DNA from 2 places in the Bradyrhizobium sp. MV1.5 genome. Region 2 is predicted to be linked to the other one. Evidence: predicted binding sites of a transcription regulator. Region 2 holds the regulator's gene; the other holds the start of a gene.
What was found. Region 2 encodes PhoB, which activates phosphate uptake and scavenging genes when phosphate is short. Its sites were predicted from a motif close to TGTCATNNANCTGTCAT; they were not measured.
Positions count from the first base shown of each region.

Region 1: a site for PhoB is predicted at 3,002-3,018, ahead of AC0L2J_RS21970 (UDP-2,3-diacylglucosamine diphosphatase). Genes of this name have one in related genera too.

Region 1 is NZ_JBVVPL010000024.1:57,932-63,683, reverse strand. Features, by position in the region: gene AC0L2J_RS21990 (CHRD domain-containing protein) at 156-572, opposite strand; gene AC0L2J_RS21985 (c-type cytochrome) at 728-1,657, shown strand; gene AC0L2J_RS21980 (Lrp/AsnC ligand binding domain-containing protein) at 1,682-1,927, opposite strand; gene thiD (bifunctional hydroxymethylpyrimidine kinase/phosphomethylpyrimidine kinase) at 2,057-2,857, shown strand; gene AC0L2J_RS21970 (UDP-2,3-diacylglucosamine diphosphatase) at 3,042-3,854, shown strand; gene AC0L2J_RS21965 (glycosyltransferase family 4 protein) at 3,868-4,911, shown strand; gene AC0L2J_RS21960 (threonine/serine dehydratase) at 4,975-5,752, shown strand, end outside.
Region 2 is NZ_JBVVPL010000026.1:43,826-58,635, forward strand. Features, by position in the region: gene AC0L2J_RS22975 (O-succinylhomoserine sulfhydrylase) at 1-707, shown strand, start outside; gene AC0L2J_RS22980 (SGNH/GDSL hydrolase family protein) at 856-1,848, opposite strand; gene AC0L2J_RS22985 (SGNH/GDSL hydrolase family protein) at 1,861-2,640, opposite strand; gene AC0L2J_RS22990 (OpgC domain-containing protein) at 2,640-3,905, opposite strand; gene apaG (Co2+/Mg2+ efflux protein ApaG) at 4,111-4,503, shown strand; gene AC0L2J_RS23000 (Hsp33 family molecular chaperone) at 5,499-6,518, opposite strand; gene argF (ornithine carbamoyltransferase) at 6,809-7,756, opposite strand; gene AC0L2J_RS23010 (aspartate aminotransferase family protein) at 7,756-8,958, opposite strand; gene AC0L2J_RS23015 (GcrA family cell cycle regulator) at 9,414-9,926, shown strand; gene phoB (phosphate regulon transcriptional regulator PhoB) at 10,152-10,859, opposite strand; gene phoU (phosphate signaling complex protein PhoU) at 10,874-11,590, opposite strand; gene pstB (phosphate ABC transporter ATP-binding protein PstB) at 11,601-12,425, opposite strand; gene pstA (phosphate ABC transporter permease PstA) at 12,422-13,267, opposite strand; gene pstC (phosphate ABC transporter permease subunit PstC) at 13,272-14,261, opposite strand; gene pstS (phosphate ABC transporter substrate-binding protein PstS) at 14,361-14,810, opposite strand, start outside.

The DNA of each region.
Region 1 (5,752 bases), on a different contig from region 2:
CCCCCCCCCCCCCCCCCCCCCCTCCTATTTCCCCCCCCCCCCCCCCCCGGCGCCCCCCGCGCCCCACCGTGGGGTGGCCCGCCGGCCCCCGGGCCCGCTAAACCAAACCGGGGGGGGGCGCGGCCCCCCCCCCTTTTTGCTGGTCTGTGCGAAGGTTACTTCATCACCTGACCGCGGATCTCGCCGCCCGGATTGGCCGCGGTGTGGATGTTGACGTAGAGCTTGCCGCCGAGCAGATCGGCCGCCTGCGCGTCGGTCAGTGTCGCCGAGCCCTCGGCCGGGCTGGTGGCTGCGCCGGGAATCGGGATCGCAACGCCGGCGTTCTTGCCGGGTTCGGCAGGTCCGTGGAAATGCGCGGCGGTGGCGGGGCCGGACAGACCGGAATAGGTGACCTTCCAGGACAGCTTCTTGCTGGCGGCGTCGTAATCCAGATCAGCCGTTCCCGTACCGCTGCTGGTCGTTGCGGGGACCTCGGACTTGGCGTCGAGCGTTGCTTTCAGCTTTTCGGCGCTGGCCGAACCTGCAAGAGCAACGGCGCCAAGCACTGACATCGCGATGACGATCTTGTTCATGATTTTTCTCCCTGCTGAACCCGTTTGGGCCGCCAAACTTCCAACAGCCGGCATTTCAGTTTATTCCCGTTTCAGGCCGCGGTGGGCTAAATTCTTCGTGGCTGGAGCCGCGAGGACATCGGTCATAAGCTTCGCCGCGACGACGAAAGGACCGCATATTGCGACGAACAATCTCCGTGGCGCTGCTCGCCGCACTCGCCGCAGCCGGCGTCTATTGGTGGCTCAGCGCGCCGGTGGTGGCGGCCGCCGGCACCGCGCCTGCCCGCGTCCCTGATCTTGCCAATGGGCAGGTGATGTTCAACGCCGGCGGCTGCGCTTCATGCCATGCCGTCCCCGACCAGCCCGATCGTCTCAGGCTCGGCGGCGGCATCGCGATCAAGTCGCCGTTCGGAACGTTCTACGCGCCAAACATCTCGTCCGATCCGACCGACGGCATCGGCAAATGGAGCGAGGCCGAATTCGTCAACGCGGTGATGCACGGGGTTTCGCCGGACGGACGGCATTATTTTCCGGCCTTTCCCTACACGTCCTATCAGCACGCCAGGCGCGAGGACGTGCTTGATCTCTTCGCCTACCTGAAAACGCTGCCGGCCGTTGCAGGCAAGGTGCGCGACCACGACGTGCGCTTTCCGTTCAACATCCGCCGCAACGTCGGCATCTGGAAATTCTTATTTCTGGACGGCAAGCCCTTCGTCGCCGACAGCGCGAAGTCGCCGCAGTGGAATCGCGGCGCCTATCTCGTCAACAGTTTTGGCCATTGCGCGGAATGCCACAGCCCGCGCAATGCGCTTGGCGGCATCATCGCCGGACAACGCTTCGCCGGCGGACCCAATCCGGAAGGCGAGGGGTGGGTGCCCAACATCACCCAGAAGGGCCTCGGCGAGTGGAGCGCGAAGGATATTGCCTATTTCCTGAAGACCGGCGAATTGCCCGACGGCGACAGCGTCGGCGGCGCGATGACGCGGGTGATCAAGAACACCTCGCAATTGCCGGACGACGATCTCGCGGCGATGGCGGACTATCTCAAATCGCTGCCGCCGGTGGACGGTCCGCCGCGCCCCAAGCGCAAGGAGGGCGGCGCCTGATCGGGCCCGCCCTTTTCCGGACGGTCAACTTGCGCCAAACGCCTTGAACGTGATGATGGTGAGGGTGTCCTGGATGCCGGGCAGCACCTGCACCTTCTCGTTGACGAAGTGGCCGATATCGGTGTCGTTGTCGACGTAGAACTTCACCAGCAGGTCGTATTGGCCGGCCGTGGAATAGATCTCGGAGGCGATCTCGGCTTCGGCAAGCGCATTGGCGACCACATAGGATTGGCCGAGCTTGCATTTGATCTGGACGAAAAAGGGAACCATCGCGGTCACTCCGAAAGCATATCTGGCGGCTAATAGGCCAAACCCGGCCGGATTTAGCAAGCGAACTTGCTGGGCCGGGGCAGGCGCGCTAGGACGAGCCATGGCTTCGAAAACGCGGAAGATCGCCCCATGACGACGCCCGTCGCGCTGACCATTGCCGGCTCCGATTCGAGCGGCGGCGCCGGCATCCAGGCCGACCTGAAGACCTTTGCCGCGCTCGGCGTTTTTGGCGCGTCCGCCATCACGGCGCTGACGGCGCAGAACACCCGCGGCGTCACCGGCATTCACGCGGTGCCCGCCGAATTCGTCACCGCGCAGATCGACGCGGTGTTTTCCGATCTCGAGGTCGGCGCGGTCAAGATCGGCATGGTGGCGCAAGCCGCCAGCATCGATGCGATCGCGGCCGCGCTGTCGCGCTGGGCGCCCCGGCATGTCGTGCTCGATCCCGTGATGGTGGCGACATCGGGCGATCGCCTGCTCGCGTCCGAAGCTGTCGACGCCCTGCGCATCAAACTGATGCCGCTGGCCTCGGTGATCACACCCAATCTGCCTGAGGCCGCGGCTCTGCTCGGCGAACCGGTCGCGGCCAGCGAGGCCGAGATCGAAAGCCAGGGGCGCCGGCTGCTGGCGCTCGGCTGCCGGGCGGTCCTGATCAAGGGTGGGCACGGCGAGGGCGCCGAGAGCATCGACTATCTCGTCGATGCCAGCACCACGATCGCGCTCGCCGCGCCGCGCGTTGCCACTCGCAACACCCATGGCACCGGCTGCTCGCTGTCCTCGGCGGTTGCCGCGGGGCTCGCCAGAGGCGAGGATCTCGAGCGCGCCGTGCGCAACGCCAAGACCTGGATCAGCGCGGCGATCGCGGCCGCCGATCGCTTCAGCGTCGGCCACGGCCACGGCCCGATCCATCATTTCCACAAATTCTACTAACGCCGCTCGCGAGCGCGCCGCGGTTCCGGGTTCTTGCGGAGGCCGCTGCGACGCCATGTCGCCTGATTGTCGCATGCGACTGATATTCGCGGGGTGGGCGAGGCAAGCGCGATTCGTATCCGAAGGTGCCTCAAAGGTTCAATTGGTCATCCCCCTGTCACGGGACATTGTTACAGGCTGGCGCATGGGAAGTTGCGATGTGAGTGACGAGAGCCCGGAGCGGCGCTTTCGCACGTTGTTCATCTCCGACGTTCATCTCGGAGCCCGCGGTTCTCAAGCCGACCTTCTGCTCGACTTCCTGCGTTTCCATGATGCCGACACGATCTATCTCGTCGGCGACATCGTCGACGGCTGGGCGCTGAAATCGAGCTGGCATTGGCCGCAATCGCATAACGACCTGGTCCAGAAGCTTTTGCGCAAGGCGCGCAAGGGCGCCAAGGTCGTCTACATCCCCGGTAATCACGACGAGTTCCTGCGCAACTATTACGGCACGCATTTCGGCGGCATCGACGTGGTCGAGAACACCGTCCACACCGGCGCCGACGGCAAGCGCTATCTCGTCATCCACGGCGACATCTTCGACCTCGTGGTGCAGAACGCACGCTGGCTCGCCCATCTCGGCGACAAGGCCTACGATTTCGCGATCCAGCTCAATCGCTTCGTCAACTTCTTCCGGCGCATGTTCAAGGTGCCCTATTGGTCGCTGTCGCAATGGGCCAAGCAGAAGGTGAAGAATGCGGTGAACTATATCGGCGCGTTCGAGCAGGCGCTCGCCGCCGAGGCGCGGCGTCACGACGCCGACGGCGTGATCTGCGGTCACATCCACTACGCGGTGATCCGCGACGAGGGCGGCATCCGCTACATGAATTGCGGCGACTGGGTCGAGAGCTGCACGGCGCTGGTCGAGCACGACGACGGCCGTTTCGAGATCATCACCTGGGCGGACCAGGCCGAGAAGCCGGCACAGGTCCCGCAGGTTGCAGCCAGAGCTGCATGACAAAGGCAGCCTGATGCGCATCCTGGTCGCGACCGACGCCTGGCACCCGCAAGTCAACGGTGTGGTTCGGACGCTGACCAAACTTGCTGACGGTGCCAAAAGCCTCGACGTCGAATTCTCGTTCCTGACGCCGCAATCGTTCCGCACCTTTGCGATGCCGAGCTACCGTGACGTGCGGCTGGCCATGCCGCGGCCGGGCAGAATCGCAAAGCTGATCGAAGAGGCGCACCCGGACAGCATCCACATCGCGACGGAGGGTCCGATCGGCCTGATGGTTCGGCGTTATTGCCGCCAGCGCAAGCTGCCCTTCACGACCAGCTTCCACACCCGCTTTCCCGAATATGTCCGCGCCCGCGTGCCGGTGCCGGGCTCGCTGATCTGGCGGGCGCTGCGCCGATTTCACAGCCCCAGCCGCGCCGTGATGGCGGCAACGCCGGCGCTTGCCAGCGAGCTGACCGAGCGCGGCTTCGACAATGTCGTGTTGTGGCCGCGCGGCGTCGACACCCATTTGTTCCATCCCCGCGCGATCGATCTCTGCCTGCCGGCACCGGTGTTCCTCTCGGTCGGCCGGGTCGCGGTGGAGAAGAATCTCGAGGCGTTCCTCGACCTCGACCTGCCCGGCACCAAGGTGATTGTCGGCGACGGTCCGGCGCGTGTCGCGCTGGAGGAGGCCTATCCGGACGCGATCTTCCTCGGCGAAAAGCACGGCGAGGAGCTGGCGGACATCTACGCGGCCGCCGATGTCTTCGTGTTTCCGAGCAAGACCGACACGTTCGGTCTCGTTCTGCTCGAAGCGCTGGCGAGCGGCCTGCCGGTCGCGGCCTTCCCGGTGAAGGGCCCCCGCGACGTGATCGGCGATGCCCCGGTCGGCGCGCTCGATCACGATCTGCGCGGTGCCTGCTTCGCCGCGCTGGACATCTCCCGGCAGGACTGCGTCGAATTCGCCGCCAACTACACCTGGGAAGCCTCGGCCCGGGCTTTTATCGACAGCATTTTGGCGGTCGATGCGGTGCTGCCGGGCCGGAACGGGGCAGAACCGGCGCGATTCGTCGCCTGAGGGGAAGAAGCGCTCGCGCAGACATGCCTTGCCCGCGCCTCATCCGCCGCGATAACATCGGGTATGACAGAACAGCTCCTCCCGATCGGCCCTGCCGATATCGATGCCGCAGCACGCGTGATCGCGCCCTTCGCCGTCCGCACGCCGCTGTTGTCCTTTCCCGTGCTCAACGAACGTGTCGGCGCAAAGGTCTATCTCAAGCCGGAGATGCTCCAGCGCACCGGCTCGTTCAAGTTCCGCGGCGCCTTCAACAAGGTCGCCTCGATCCCGCAGGACAAGCGCGCCGGTGGAGTCGTGGCGTTCTCCTCCGGCAACCATGCCCAGGGCGTTGCGGCGGCGGCCAAGATCCTCGACATGCAGGCGACCATCGTGATGCCTGCGGATGCGCCGTTGTCGAAGCGCGAGCGCACCAAATCCTACGGTGCCGAGGTCGTGCTGTACGACCGCGACCGCGACGACCGCGAGGCGATCTCGCGCGGCATCGCCGAGAAGCGCGGCGCGACGCTGGTCAGGCCCTATGACGATCCCTTCGTGATCGCCGGCCAAGGCACGGCCGGCCGCGAGATCGCCGAGGACATGGCGGCACTTGGTCTCGCCCCAGATATCGTGGTAGCGCCGGCCTCCGGCGGCGGCCTGATCGCGGGCGTCGCGACGGCCGTGAAGGCACGCTTTCCGCTGGCCCAAATCGTCGTGGCCGAGCCCGAAGCGTTCGACGATCACGGCCTGTCGCTGACCGCGGGCCACCGCGAGCCGCACGCACCCGCCGGCCGCACCATCTGCGATGCGCTGATGGCCCTGATCCCCGGCGAGATGACCTTTGCGATCAACAGCAAGCTGCTCG
Region 2 (14,810 bases):
CGACGCTCGACGTGCTCGACATTCCCGGCATTGCCGAGATCGCGCACAGCGGCGGCGCGCGGCTCGTCGTCGACAACGTGTTCGCCACTCCGATCTGGCAGAGCCCGCTCGCGCTCGGCGCCGACGTCGTGGTCTATTCCGCGACCAAGCACATCGACGGCCAGGGCCGCTGTCTCGGCGGCATCATCCTGTCCTCGGAAGCGTTCATCGCCGAGCACATCCACAATTTCATGCGCCAGACCGGCCCGTCGATCTCGCCGTTCAACGCCTGGGTCCTGCTCAAGGGCCTGGAGACGCTCGCCGTGCGCGTGCGCGCGCAGACCGAGACGGCGGCGCGCATCGCGGACGTGCTGGCGAGCCATCCGAAGATCTCACGGCTGGTGTTTCCCGGCCGCGCCGATCATCCGCAAGCTGCATTGGTGAAGAAACAGATGCGCGGTGGCTCGACGCTGGTCGGCCTCGAGGTCAAGGGCGGCAAGCAGGCGGCGTTCCGCGTGCTCAACGAGCTCAAGCTTGCCAAGATCTCGAACAATCTCGGCGACGCCAAGAGCCTCGTCACGCATCCGGCAACGACGACGCATCAGCGCCTCAAGCCGGAAGACCGCGCCGCGCTCGGCATCAGCGAAGGCTTTATCCGCTTCTCGGCGGGGCTCGAGCACGCGGACGATCTGATCGAGGATCTGACCGCGGCGCTGGAGAAGGCGTGAATTATTGTCGTCCCGGCGAAGGCCGGGACCCATAACCACAGGAAGCAGTTTGGCGAAGACCCAGAGTTAAGGGGGGGGAGCGGTACGAACACCGCGCACCATTGATGGATCACGCGGTATGGGTCCCGGCCTTCGCCGGGACGACAAGTCACATCGGCCGGTAGGTCCGCACGTCCGCGGGCACGTTGACGCCGAGCTTGATCTGGCCGACGGAGCGGATGATGTCGTCGCCGAGGAGCTGGGCGAAGCAGGCGTAGCCCCAATCGTTCATGTGCAGGCCGTCGGCGATCACGAAACTCTCGACCGGAAGCGATTGCTTTTCGTGCCAGTCGCGCATCACCTCGAAGCGCGGAAAGATGCCGACGTGACGGAGCTCGGCGACCTTGCCGAGCAGCTTCACCATCTTGCCGGCGCTGTCCGCGCGCTGGTTGACGGCGGGCGAATATTGCGGATCGACCAGCACGACGTCGGCATCGCCGGCGGCCTGGATGCGGCTGATGCCGTCCTCGACCAGTTTGGCGGTATCGCCGGGATCGAGATTGCGCAGCACCGCATTGGTGCCGACCTGCCAGATCACCAGATCCGGATGCACGTCGATCACCTCTTTCTGGAGACGCTTCATCATCTCGGGCGCGTCCTCGCCGCCGACGCCGGCATTGACGACGGTGATGTCGGCGGTCGGATAGTGCCGGCGCAGCTGCGCGGCAAGGCGATTGGGATAGTTGAACTCCGGCGAGCTCGCGCCGAATCCCGCGGTCGAGGACGAGCCGAACGCGACGATGACGACGGGCTGGCCGGCGACGAGCTTGCCCGCGACGTGCGGCAGCGAGCCCATCGCCTTCGCGCCGCCCTTCGGCGACAGGCAGGGCACGCGGCTGAAGACGTCGCCGGCGGATTTCGCGACCTGCTTCACCTTGTCGATGGCGCGCGCCGTGATGCCGCGCTGGTCGGGGGACGTCGCTGCGACTGTGGTCTGGGACGGTGAAGCGGGAGCCGGATCAGCCGACTGCTCCGGGGCCGGCGTTGCCTGTGCGGCCTGCGTCTGCGCGTGCGACTGCGAGGCCGGACTCAGCACCAGCAGCAGCGCTGCTGCGGGCACAGCCAGCCATGCCGTCAGGCAAAAAGGGCGGAGAGAACTCATTAACGCTAGACCTCAATTTTGCTGCTGGGCCGGCTCCAGATGCGCAGCGTCGATCACGAACTGTGCCAACGCCCGGCCGAGGCAATCATGGACCTGTTTCGCCAGCTCAGGCCCGCGCGACGGGCTGAACAGGTCGAACTGCCCCTGATCATTCCACTGCCGCATGATCGCGAACCGATCGAACAGCGGAATATCGTGCTCCTGCGCCACCACCCGCATATTGTCGAGGTATGGCGGCACCGAGATCATGGTTTCGGTACGCGGACTGTACTGCAAGTTCATCAAGACGACGTCAGCCCCTGCCTTTTGCAACGCAACAACCCCTTCGGTCACCGCGCCACGAAAATCATCGGGATCGATGGCTCGGATAGCATCGACGGTCCCGGTCTGCCAGATGACCAAAGTAGGCGTTTTTGCTTCCATCAGCTTAACGAAGCTGGCGGCCGCCTCCTCGGCCGTCTTCTTGCTCTGTATTTCTACGGAGACGTGCACCGTCTCGGACGGCGGCAGCTTGTCCTTCAGGATGGTCTGCATCCGCGCCGGATAAGAGGCGTCCTCGGAAGCCGGGATCGTGGTCGAGCGACTGCCGATGACCAGGATTTCGAGCGGCTTGCCGGCCTTGATGGCATCGGCGACCTTGGGAAGCTGGCTTTCGCTGGTGAGCAGATAGGAGGGCACTTCACAGGCTGCGGGCACGGCTGAAGCAGCCGGCGCAGCATCATCCGCGCGCGCCGGAGGCGCGGCGAGACCACCGCACAGCAGGATCAGGCTCAGGAAAACCTTCGCCTTCATCAGCCCCCTCCCGCCATATCGGCGCTGCCGACGGCGCTTTTGGTTTTCGAACCGCTCTTGTCAGCCACCCGCTTGTACCACGAAATCAGCCAGGCCATGGCCCACATGATCAGGATTCCGGAGAGGCTAATTAGCGCATGCATGACCGGGCCGCCCGAGACTTCGGCCAGGATGAAATGTCCGGCAAAGGCGAGGAAGACGCCGAGACAGAATATCTCCAGGGAATGCGATCCGCACAGGATCAGCGGCCGCAGCCAGGGCGATTTCAGGCCGGGCCAGTCCCGCGGCAGGACGCGCACGGTGAGCGCGGCCAGCGCCAGGAAATGCGTGAAGCGCAGCACGTCCAGGTCGGCCTTGTCGATCGGATACATCCACTGCTCGAGCCGCTTCGGCATGAAGTGGGAGAGCTGCGGCACATACCAGGTCAGCGTCACGTAGAATGCCGCGACCAGATAGGCGATCGCGATCCACATCGTCACCCGCGAAGCCAGGATGCGCGACATCCGTCGCGCACCTCCGAGCGCGCACCATGCCCCGAACACGAACAGCAATTGCCAGGCGAAGGGATTGAAGGCCCAGAAGCCGTTCGGATAGGCCGACAGGTAGAGATCGTATTCCCAGGTCACCGCGTAGAGCGCGACCGAGAGGCCGAGCGTCACGTCGGGGCGCCATTTCATCAGCCACAGGATCAAGGGCAGCGCCAGCATCAGCACGATGTAGAGCGGCAGCACGTCCATGTTGACGGGACGGAAGCGCAGCAGCAGCGCCTGCACGATCGTGACGTCGGGCTGCTTGAGGAAATCCATGATGCCCATCTCTTCGGTGTAGAGCGGGTTCTCGAACCTGGTCGCGACGTAGGAGATTTCGGCAAGGAAGATCGTGAACAGGAAGACGTGGGCGACGTAGATCTGCCAGACGCGCCGCAGGATGCGCGCGGTGGCGACGACGATGCCGGACTCCAGCATCGCCCGACCGTAGACGAAGGCGGCGGTATAGCCGGAGATGAAGATGAAGATCTCGGTGGCGTCGCTGAAGCCGTAATTGCGGATCGTGAACCAGGTCAGAAGGCTCGGCGGCAAATGGTCGATGAAGATCAGCCACAGCGCCAGGCCGCGGAACAGGTCCAGCCGGAGCTCGCGCTCGCCGATGGCGGGCAGCGAAATCGCCGGCGCGGCCGCGCGCCGCTTCGCCCCCGCGGACTTGACCTCCACAGGTTTAGCGGTTCCGGCGATCGTCGATCCCGTCACTTGGTCGGCAATGGTCATCGGGGGCCTAAAAACCCTTCCGCAAATCGCGACGTGGCAAGGAGTGTACCGGTCCGGCCGTCATCTCGCAAAGCGACCGGATCACATGCAAGTACACTTTGACGTACCCTTGGACGTGTACTTCCCTGCGAATTCGGGCGGGACGATGTCGCCAGGACCGCCTCCAGCGTTTGGTTCCAGAGCGGTTTTCGGTATGATGGCAATCATGTACCGCGCCGTGACCCGCCAGATCGAAGTGACCGTCGAGCCGAACTTTGTTCCGGAGCAGTCGTCGGCCGACCGCTCCCGTTATTTCTGGGCCTACACCGTCGTCATCACCAATTCCGGCGACGAGACCGTGCAGCTCAAGACGCGGCACTGGATCATCACCGATGCCACCGGCCGGCAGCAGGAGGTGAAGGGCGAGGGCGTCGTCGGCGAGCAGCCGACGCTCGCCCCCGGCGAACGCTTCGAATACACCTCCGGCGTGCCGCTCACGACCGCCTCGGGCTTCATGACCGGCCGCTACCAGATGGTCAGCGCAACCGGCGAACGCTTCGAGATCGACGTGCCGACGTTCTCGCTGGACAGCCCGGACAACAAGCGGGTGTTGAATTGAGGGTGGCGGCGACGCGACCTTTTGGGGCAGGGCTTCCCCGATAGCGTCCCGACTCTCGTGTCCCGGACAAGCTGCAACGCGCAAGCGTTGCTGCGCGGAGCCGGGACCCAGGGGCGACACGGCCCAATGCGGATAGATGGGCCCCGGCTCTGCAGCGCACCGTCGAAGGGACGCTGCGCCGCGTCCGGGGCACGAGAGCGGATCGTCTTCGCGTTCATCTTCGACTTGCAGACACGCCTTTTCGTTCTCGCGGCCGATTTCGCCCGAGCCTTGCTTCGTCGCACCACCCTCAAATCCAAGAGGGCGCAGGGAAGGCCGGGTGCCGGCTGGCACCCACGGTCTGCTGCGCGAAAGGTGTAGCGCAAGAAGACCGCACAGCAGCATACAGGTGTAGCCAATCACTCGGCCTTCCCTGCGCAGTGGTTGGACGGCTTATGCCGTGCTCTCCCGGGAGCCGAGTTCCTTTTGGCCTCCCTCGCCCTCGCGAAATTCACCGGCATCGCGCCGGTTGGCGCAAGTGCCGCATTCGCCGGGGCTTGACCGTAGCAACGACGGCCAGGACCACACGGTTTTGCCGTACGCACGGCCCGCCATTTCGCCGCAGTTTTCCCAGCCCTGTCGACGGAGCCGGAAACTTACAGACGAGACGAAGCCTGACAGCGCCGCTCGTCGGAACGAAGCCTTGGGCTCACGGAGAGCAATCCGCCCTGCCCACGCCTTTCGCACCCGAACGCTGCCGCGTCCACCGCAAGCCCGGCTCGCGAACATGACGACCACAAGATCGCCCCTCAAGGATGAGCCGGGATGAGCGACATATACGCGATTTCCGAATTTCGGTAAAGTGGAATATTTTTGTGCGTATGGATTGACAGAGGGGCGACACAGAGGAGGTCCCGTAGCCCGGATGGAGCGCAAGCGTAGTCCGGGAAGGTGCCGAATGCCGGGCGAGCGGCCCCGGATTGCGCTGCGCTCCATCCGGGCTACGGGCTAACGTCTCACGCGTCCTCGACGCCCGCCTCATCCGGTGTGAACTCGTACACCGAGCTGCAGAACTCGCAGGTCACGACGACCTTGTCGTCCTTGACCATGGCGGCCCGGTCGTCGGACGAAAAGCTCTTCAGCATCGATGCCACCGCGTCGCGCGAGCAGGAGCATTGCGCCTTCAAGGGCAGCGGATTGAACACGCGCACGCCGCGCTCGTGGAACAGGCGGTAGAGCAGCCGCTCGCCGGACAGCTCCGGATCGATCAGCTCGACGTCTTCGACGGTCTCGATCAGCGAGCGCGCCTCGACCCAGGCATCGTCTTCAGCGACGGCATGCACTTCGACGCCCTCGGGCGCATCGCCGGGATGCAGATCGGCCTGCCGCGCGCGCTCGGGCGCCTTCGGCAGGAACTGCATCAGCATGCCGCCGGCACGCCAGCGATGCTTGCCGCCGTCATTCGAACGCCATTCCTCGCCGACGGCGAGGCGCACGCGGGTCGGGATCTGCTCGGAGCGCAGGAAATATTCGTGAGCGGCGTCTTCGAGGCTGCCGCCGTCGAGCGCGACCAGGCCCTGGTAGCGGCTCATGTCGGGGCCCTGGTCGATGGTCATGGCGAGATGACCGTGGCCCAGCAGCGCGCCGGAAGTCTTGCCGGAATCCTGGACTTCGCCGAGGCGCGCGGCGTCGTAGCGCGCATAGGCGCGCAGGCGATCCGGCGCCTGGTAGTCCACGACCAGGAACGACACCGGACCGTCGGTCTGCGCCTGGAGGATGAAGCGGCCCTCGAATTTCAGCGAGGAGCCGAGCAGCGTAGTCAGCACGATGGCCTCGCCGAGCAGCTTGCCGACCGGCGCGGGATAATCGTGCTTGGTCAGGATCTCGTCGAGCGCCGAACCAAGCCGCACCAGCCGACCGCGCACGTCGAGCGCGTCGACCTCGTAGGGCAGCACGGCGTCATCGATCGGAACCGCGGATGGCGCGCGAACCGGGCCTTCGGGCCCGGTTTTCATGTCAGGGGATTGGGAAACCATGGCGCTTATCTGGGGTCGGAAGGCGGAATTGGAAGGGGGGTTGGGGAACTGTACGAAGCAACCTCAACCTCGGTGTCGTCCCGGACAAGCGCTAGCCGCAGATCCGGGACCCATAACCACAGGATTACGCTACTGCGCGAGATGACAACTCCGAATCCTCGCCAAACGACTTCCTGTGGTTATGGGTCCCGGATCGGCGCTCCGTTCTGGACAACGCTACGCGTTGCCAGAAGCTGCGCTTGTCCGGGACGACGATCATATGTGAGGTGGCCGCCGGGATTCCAGCGAGATCACTTCACCTCGTCGAAGCACCAGGCCAGAATGCCCTTCTGCGCGTGCAGGCGGTTTTCGGCCTCGTCGAACACGACGGATTGCGGACCGTCGATCACCTCGTCGGTGACCTCCTCGCCGCGATGGGCGGGCAGGCAGTGCATGAACAGCGCATCGGGCTTGGCCAGCGACATCAGCTGGGCATTGACCTGATAGGGCTTGAGCACGTTATGGCGGTGCTCGCCTTCCTTGTCGCCCATCGACACCCAGGTGTCGGTCACGACACAATCGGCGCCGCGCACGGCGGCTTCGGCATCCGTGCCGAGCATGATCGGCGCGCCGGTCGCCTTGATGAAGTCGCGCATCGCTTTTTTCGGCGCGAGCTCCGGAGGCGTCGCGACATTGAGCTGGAACTTGAAGCGCTCGGCGGCGTGCGCCCAGGAGGCGAGCACGTTATTGTCGTCGCCGGTCCAGGCCACGGTCTTGCCCTCGATCGGGCCGCGATGTTCCTCGTAGGTCATGAGGTCCGCCATCACCTGGCAGGGATGCGAGCGCCGCGTCAGGCCGTTGATGACGGGGACGGTAGCGTTCGCAGCGAGCTCCAGCAGCGCATCGTGATTGAGGATGCGGATCATGATGGCATCGACGTAGCGCGACAGCACGCGCGCGGTGTCGGCGATGGTCTCGCCGCGACCGAGCTGCATCTCGGCGCCGGTGAGCATGATGGGCTCGCCGCCGAGCTGGCGCATGGCGACATCGAAAGACACCCGCGTCCGCGTCGAGGGGCGCTCGAAGATCATCGCCAGGGTCTTGCCTTCGAGCGGCCTGACCGGCTGATGCGCCTTCTGCTTCGCCTTCATCGCGGAGGACGCGGCCAGCATGCGCTTGAGCTCCGACAGCGGCAGCTCGTTGATATCGAGAAAGTGCTTCGGTGTTTTCTTGGGTGCTTTATCGGGCGACTTGCTCATCAGCTTGCCGCCCGCTTGTTGCCGGACAACGCGGTGCAGGCGCGCTCGAGCCGCCCGACGCTGTCCTCGATCTCGGCTTCGGTGACGATCAAAGGCGGCAGGAAACGCACGACATTGTCGCCGGCACCGACGGTGAGCAGCTTTTGGTCGCGCAAGGCGGCAACGAGATCGCCGGAAGGCACCACGGCCTTGATGCCGATCAGGAGGCCCTCGCCGCGCACTTCGCTGACGACATCGCTATGACGGTCGATCACGGAGGCGAGCTTCTGCTTCAGCAGCAGCGACATCCTCTGCACGTGGTCGAAGAATCCGGGCTTGAGCATGACGTCGAGCACGGCGTTCGCAGCGGCGATCGCGAGCGGATTGCCGCCGAAGGTCGAGCCGTGCGAGCCCGGCGTCATGCCGGACGCCGCTTCCGCGGTCGCAAGGCAGGCGCCGATCGGAAAGCCGCCACCGAGCGCCTTGGCCAGCGACATCACGTCGGGTTCGACGCCAAGGCGGCGGTACGCGAACAGATCGCCGGTGCGGCCCATGCCGGTCTGCACCTCGTCGAAGGCGAGCAACAAACCCTTCTCGTCGCAGAGCTGGCGCAACGCCCTCAAGAAGGCGGGCGTTGCCGAACGCACACCGCCTTCGCCCTGGATCGGCTCGATCAGGATGCCGGCGGTCTGCGGACCGATCGCCTTTTTCACCGCGTCGAGATCGCCATGCGCAACCTGGTCGAAGCCCTCCATCGGAGGGCCGAAACCTTCGAGATATTTTGCCGAACCCGTCGCGGCCAGCGTCGCCAGCGTGCGGCCGTGGAAGGCGCCTTCGAAGGTGATCATGCGATAGCGGTCTGGATGGCCCTTTGCCGCGTGATAGCGGCGCACGACCTTGATCACGCATTCCAGCGCTTCGGCGCCGGAATTGCAGAAGAACACGAAGTCCGCGAAACTTTCATTGCACAGGCGCGCGGCGAGCTTTTCGCCGTCCGGGCTCTGGAACAGGTTCGACATGTGCCAGAGCTTCGTGGCCTGCTCCTGCAACGCCGCGACCAGCGCCGGATGGGCATGGCCGAGTGCATTCACCGCCACCCCTGAGGTGAAATCCAGATAGCGCTCGCCATTGGTCGCGATCAGCCAGCAGCCTTCGCCACGCTCGAAACCGAGGTCGGACCTGGCGAAAACGGGGAGCAAATGCGGCGCTGCGCTGTTAGTCATGACGGTCACTTGAATGTTGCGGACGGCGTGAGCGTGCATTGCGCAACGCACCATCGACCGGCCCGGAAAACGAAACGTGCCGCCTCTTGAGGGCGGCACGCACGACTATCTTAGGCCTGGTGAAACGGGTGTCAATGCCGCCCGGAAAGCCTCGCGAAACGCTGAATCCGTAGTCTTGCGGTGCCGATTTTGCGGGATTTAGCCACGGAACATGTGGAAGCGAGTCGGCGGACTCTTGCGCGGGAGTCACGCCATATTGTAGCGTTTGGATTGTCAGATACGACATCTCGTGCAGTGGTTCTGATCTTTAAGTCCTTATGTACCGGCGTAAACGTTCGGGCGTTCAAGACGCGCCCGGCGAGCCTTAAGGGATTCTGGCGGCACGGGTTTTTGAAGGCTTAGGCATTCGCTGCGAGGCCCCAGGATGGCTGGCGCGCAGCGAGGGAAAGGGTGCAATGACGGTTTTGACCTGGTCCGATGATCGCGTCGAGCAGCTGAAAAAGCTCTGGGAGGCCGGACTTTCGGCCAGCCAGATCGCGGCGGAGCTCGGCAATGTGACCCGCAATGCCGTGATCGGCAAAGTGCACAGGCTCGGCCTTTCGGGCCGCGCCAAGAGCCCATCATCGGCAGCGCCCCGGCCGCGCAAGGCGCGCCCCGCGCAGCACATGATGCGGGTGAGCCGCCCGATCTCGCGCGGCAACACCGCGCTGGCGCAGGCGTTTGAGGTCGAGGCGGAGCCGGATCCGGTCACCTACGACAACGTGGTGCCAATGAGCCAGCGGCTGTCGCTGCTGGAATTGAACGAGGCGACCTGCCACTGGCCGGTCGGCGATCCCTCCAGCCCGGACTTCTTCTTCTGCGGTGGAAGGGCGCTGTCCGGCCTGCCCTATTGCGCCCAGCACTCGCGCGTCGCGTACCAGCCGGCGTCGGATCGGCGCCGCGCACCGGTGAAGCCGGGTCCGCGCTAATCACGGCAAGTCGTCGCGCGAAGACAGTTCAATTGGAGTGTCGTCCTGGCGAAAGCCAGGACCCATACTCCGAGCACGCAGTTGTTGCGCGGAAGGGGTCACTCCGAGTCTTCGCCAAACCACGTTCGGTGGTTATGGGTCCCGGATCGGCGCTCGCTTCGCTCGCTTGTCCGGGACGACGTCGGAGAATTCGGGGACAGCTCGCCAGCAAACAAGCCTGCAACCCTACACCTGCTCCGCCTTCGCGAAGCGATCATCCAGCGCGTAGCCGGCGCCGCGGACGGTGCGGATCGGGTCCTGCTCGCGGCCGAGATTGAGCAGCTTGCGCAGGCGGCCGATATGCACGTCGACGGTGCGCTCGTCGATATAGATGTCGCGGCCCCAGACGCTGTCGAGCAGTTGCTCGCGCGAGAACACCCGCCCCGGGTGCTCCAGGAAGAACTCCAGCAGGCGATATTCGGTCGGACCGAGATCGATCGGCCGGCCCGAGCGCGCCACGCGGCGCTTGTCGCGGTCGAGCTCGATGTCGCCAAAAGCAAGGACGGTGGCGAGCCGCTCCGGGCTTGCGCGCCGCAGCAGGCCCTTCACGCGCGCCAGCAGCTCCGGCACCGAGAACGGCTTGACGATGTAATCGTCGGCGCCGGTCGCAAGACCCCGCACCCGCTCGCTCTCCTCGCCGCGCGCGGTGAGCATGATGATCGGGAGCTGCTTGGTCTCGGGACGGGTGCGAAGCCGCCGGCACAATTCGATGCCTGACAGGCCCGGCAGCATCCAGTCGAGCACGATCAGATCAGGAATGTGCTCCTTGAGACGGGTGTCGGCGTCGTCGCCGCGCATCACCGTCTCGACGTCATAGCCGTCGCCTTCGAGGTTGTAGCGGAGAAGCTCGGTCAGGGCTTCCTCGTCCTCAACCACCATAATGCGTGCGCCCATCGGGTCGTCGCTCCTTAAGTGTTCGGTACCGTGTTGGCGAAGGTCGTCATGTCGCCCTTCGGCCGCTTGTCGGTGATCGCCTGGCCCTCGATCATGTAGAACACGGTCTCGGCGATGTTGGTGGCGTGGTCGCCGATCCGCTCGATGTTCTTGGCGCAGAACATCAAATGGATACAGAACGAGATGTTGCGCGGATCCTCCATCATGTAGGTGAGGAGCTCGCGGAACAGCGAGGTGCAAATGGCGTCGACTTCCTCGTCGCCCTTCCACACCGCCATCGCCGCTGGCAGATCATGCGCGGCATAGGCGTCCAGCACCGACTTGACCTGCTGCTGCACGAGGTCGGTCATGTGCTCGAGGCCGCGGAACAGCTTGAGCGGATGGAAGTCCGTCTCCAGCGCCGCGACGCGCTTACCCATGTTCTTGGCGAGGTCGCCGATGCGCTCGAGATCGGTCGCGACGCGCATGGCACCAACGATCTCGCGCAGATCGACCGCCATCGGCTGGCGGCGGGCGATGGTGAGCACCGCGCGCTCCTCGATGCGCTTCTGCAGCGCGTCGAGCTCGGTGTCGGTTGCGACGACGCGCTGCCCGAGCGGGACGTCGCGGCGGATCAGTGCGTCGACGGACTCGACGATCATGCGTTCGGCGATCCCGCCCATCTCCGCAACCAGGCGGGTGAGTTCCTGGAGGTCGGTGTCGAAAGCCTTTGCGGTATGTTCGGAAGCCATGTCGCGTCTCCTAGCCGAACCGGCCGGTGATGTAATCCTGCGTGCGCCGGTCGGTCGGCGACGTGAAGATCTTGCTGGTATCGTCGAACTCGATCAGCTCGCCGAGATACATGAAGGCGGTCTTGTCGGAGACGCGCGCCGCCTGCTGCATGTTATGGGTGACGATCGCGATCGTGTAATCCTCGGACAGCTCCTGGATCAGCTCCTCGACCTTGGCGGTCGAGATCGGGTCGAGCGCCGAACAGGGTTCGTCGAACAGGATCACCTCGGGCCGCACCGCGACGGTGCGGGCGATGCAGAGGCGCTGCTGCTGGCCGCCGGAGAGCGACAGGCCGGAGGCGTTGAGCTTGTCCTTGACCTCGTTCCACAGTGCGCCGCCGCGCAGCGCCTTCTCGACGCGGCCGTCCATCTCGGACTTCGAGATCTTCTCATAGAGACGGATGCCGAACGCGATGTTCTCGTAGATCGTCATCGGGAACGGCGTCGGCTTCTGGAACACCATGCCGACGCGGGCGCGCAGCAGATTGAGGTCCAGCTTGCCGTCGAGGATATTGGTCTGGTCGAGCATGAGCTGACCGGTGGCGCGCTGGCCGGGATAGAGGTCGTACATCCGGTTGAAGATGCGCAGCAGGGTCGACTTGCCGCAGCCCGACGGACCGATGAACGCCGTGACGCGATTGGCGCCGAGCGTCAGGTTGATGTTCTTCAGCGCATGGTGCTCGCCGTAATAGAAGTTCAGGTTGCGCACCGTCACCTTCGGAGGCGCCTCCGGCAGCGCCGCCGTCTGCGGCAGACCCCCGGCCGCGCTCATCGACGATAATGAAAGATCACTCATTTTGCGGTCCTCTCGGCGCCAAGGATGCGCGCGCCAATATTCAGGGCAAGAACGGTCAGGGTGATGAGCAGCGCCCCGCTCCACGCCAACTGCTTCCAGTAGGCATAGGGGCTCTGCACGAAGTTGTTGATGGTGACAGGCAGGTTCGCCATCGTCTTGTTCAGGCCGAGGCTGAAGAACTGGTTCGACAGCGCGGTGAACAGCAACGGCGCGGTTTCACCGGCGACGCGAGCGGTCGCGAGCAGCACGCCGGTGATGAGACCCGATCGGGCAGCACGATAGGCGATCCGCTTGATCACCAGCGAACGCGGCAGGCCGAGCGCCGAGGCCGCCTCGCGCAACGCGTTCGGCACCAGCAGCAGCATGTCCTCGGTCGTGCGCAGCACCACCGGGATCACGATGACCGCGAGCGCGAGCGAGCCCGCGATCGCGGAGAAGCCGCGCATCGGCACCACCACCGCGCCGTAGATGAACAGGCCGATGATGATCGAGGGCGCCGAGAGCAGGATGTCGTTGATGAAGCGGATCACCGAGGTCAGCTTGTCGTTGCGGCCGTATTCGGCGAGGTAGGTGCCGGCGAACATTCCGAGCGGCGCGCCGATGCCGACGCCGATCACGGTCATGATCAGCGAGCCGACGATGGCGTTGAGCAGGCCGCCCTCGTTCGATCCCGGTGGCGGCGTGTTCTCGGTGAACAGCTGGACATTGAGTCCCGCCAATCCGTTGTAGAGCAGCGTGATCAGGATCAGCGCGAGCCAGGTGACGCCGAAGGCGGTTGCGGCGATGCAGAGTCCGCGGACGACGATGTCCTTGCGGCGGCGGCGTGAATAAATCGGGTTCATGGCGCTAGTTCCCCGCCTTCTTTTCCAGCCGCATCAGCATCAGCCGCGCCGCCGCGAGCACGAAGAACGTCAGCACGAACAGCAGCAGGCCGAGCAGGATCAGGCCGGACTGGTGCAGGCCGTCGCTCTCGGCGAACTCGGATGCGATCGCCGCCGAGATCGTGGTGCCGGGGGCGAAGATCGACGAGGAGATCCGGAACGAGTTACCGATGATGAAGGTCACTGCCATGGTCTCGCCGAGCGCACGGCCCAGCGCCAGCATGACGCCGCCGATGACGCCGACGCGGGTGTAGGGGATCACCACGCTGCGGACCACTTCCCAGGTGGTGCAGCCGACGCCATAGGCGGCTTCCTTCAGGACCGGAGGCACCGTCTTGAACACGTCGACCGAAATCGAGGTGATGAAGGGCAGCACCATGATGGCGAGGATCAGCGCGGCATTGAACAGGCTGAGATAGGACGGGGGACCCGCGAAGATCGCGCCCAGCACGGGCACGCCGTCGAAGATCTTGATCATGAAGGGCTGGAACGTGTTGGCGAGGAACGGACCCAACACGAAGAAGCCCCACATGCCGTAGATGATCGAGGGGATGCCGGCGAGCAGCTCGATCGCCATGCCGATCGGGCGGCGCAGCCATTGCGGGCAGAGCTCGGTGAGGAAGATCGCAATGCCGAGACCCACGGGAATGGCGATCAGCATCGCGATGAAGGAGGTGACGAGCGTGCCGTACATCGGCCCGAGCGCGCCGAGCACCGGCGGATCGGCGGACGGCGCCCAGCGCTGCGTCCACAGGAACGAGACCCCGAATTCCTTCATCGCCGGGAAGGCGCCGACGATCAGCGAAATGATGATGCCGCCGAGGATCAGAAGCACCGAGATCGCGGAGAGCCGCGTGATCCAGTAGAAGGTGACGTCGCCGAGCTTGAACGCGCTCAAGGCCTTGGCGCGGTCGTACGGTCCGGCGTCGTCGATTACATCGCTCTGAACGGCCATCTCTGCCACGCCGGTCCCCTGTACTAAAATATTATACGTTTTTTGTTGGTCCGTGCCCCGGATGCGGCGCAGCGCATCCGGGGCACGAGCGTCGCGAACCTAGCTCTTGATTTCGGCAGCCCAGGTCTTCTCGATCAGCTGAACGACCGGGTCCGGCATCGGGATGTAGTCGAGCTCTTCAGCCGCCTTGTCGCCGTTCTTGAAGGCCCAGCGGAAGAACTTGATGGCTTCCTGCGAGGCCGCCTTGTCGGTGGCGTCCTTGTGCATGAGGATGAAGGTCGCCGCCGTGATCGGCCAGGACTTCTCGCCGGGCTGGTCGGTCAGGATGACGTAGTAGCCGGGAGCCTTGGCCCAGTCGGCGTTGGAGGCGGCCGCCTGGAAGGCTTCGACGGTGGGCTGCACCGGCTTGCCGGCCTTGTTGACGAGACCGGTGTAGGTCAGCTTGTTCTGCTTGGCATAGGCGTACTCGACGTAGCCGATCGAGTTCTTGGTCTGGCTGATGTTGCCGGACACGCCTTCGTTGCCCTTGGCGCCGACGCCGACCGGCCA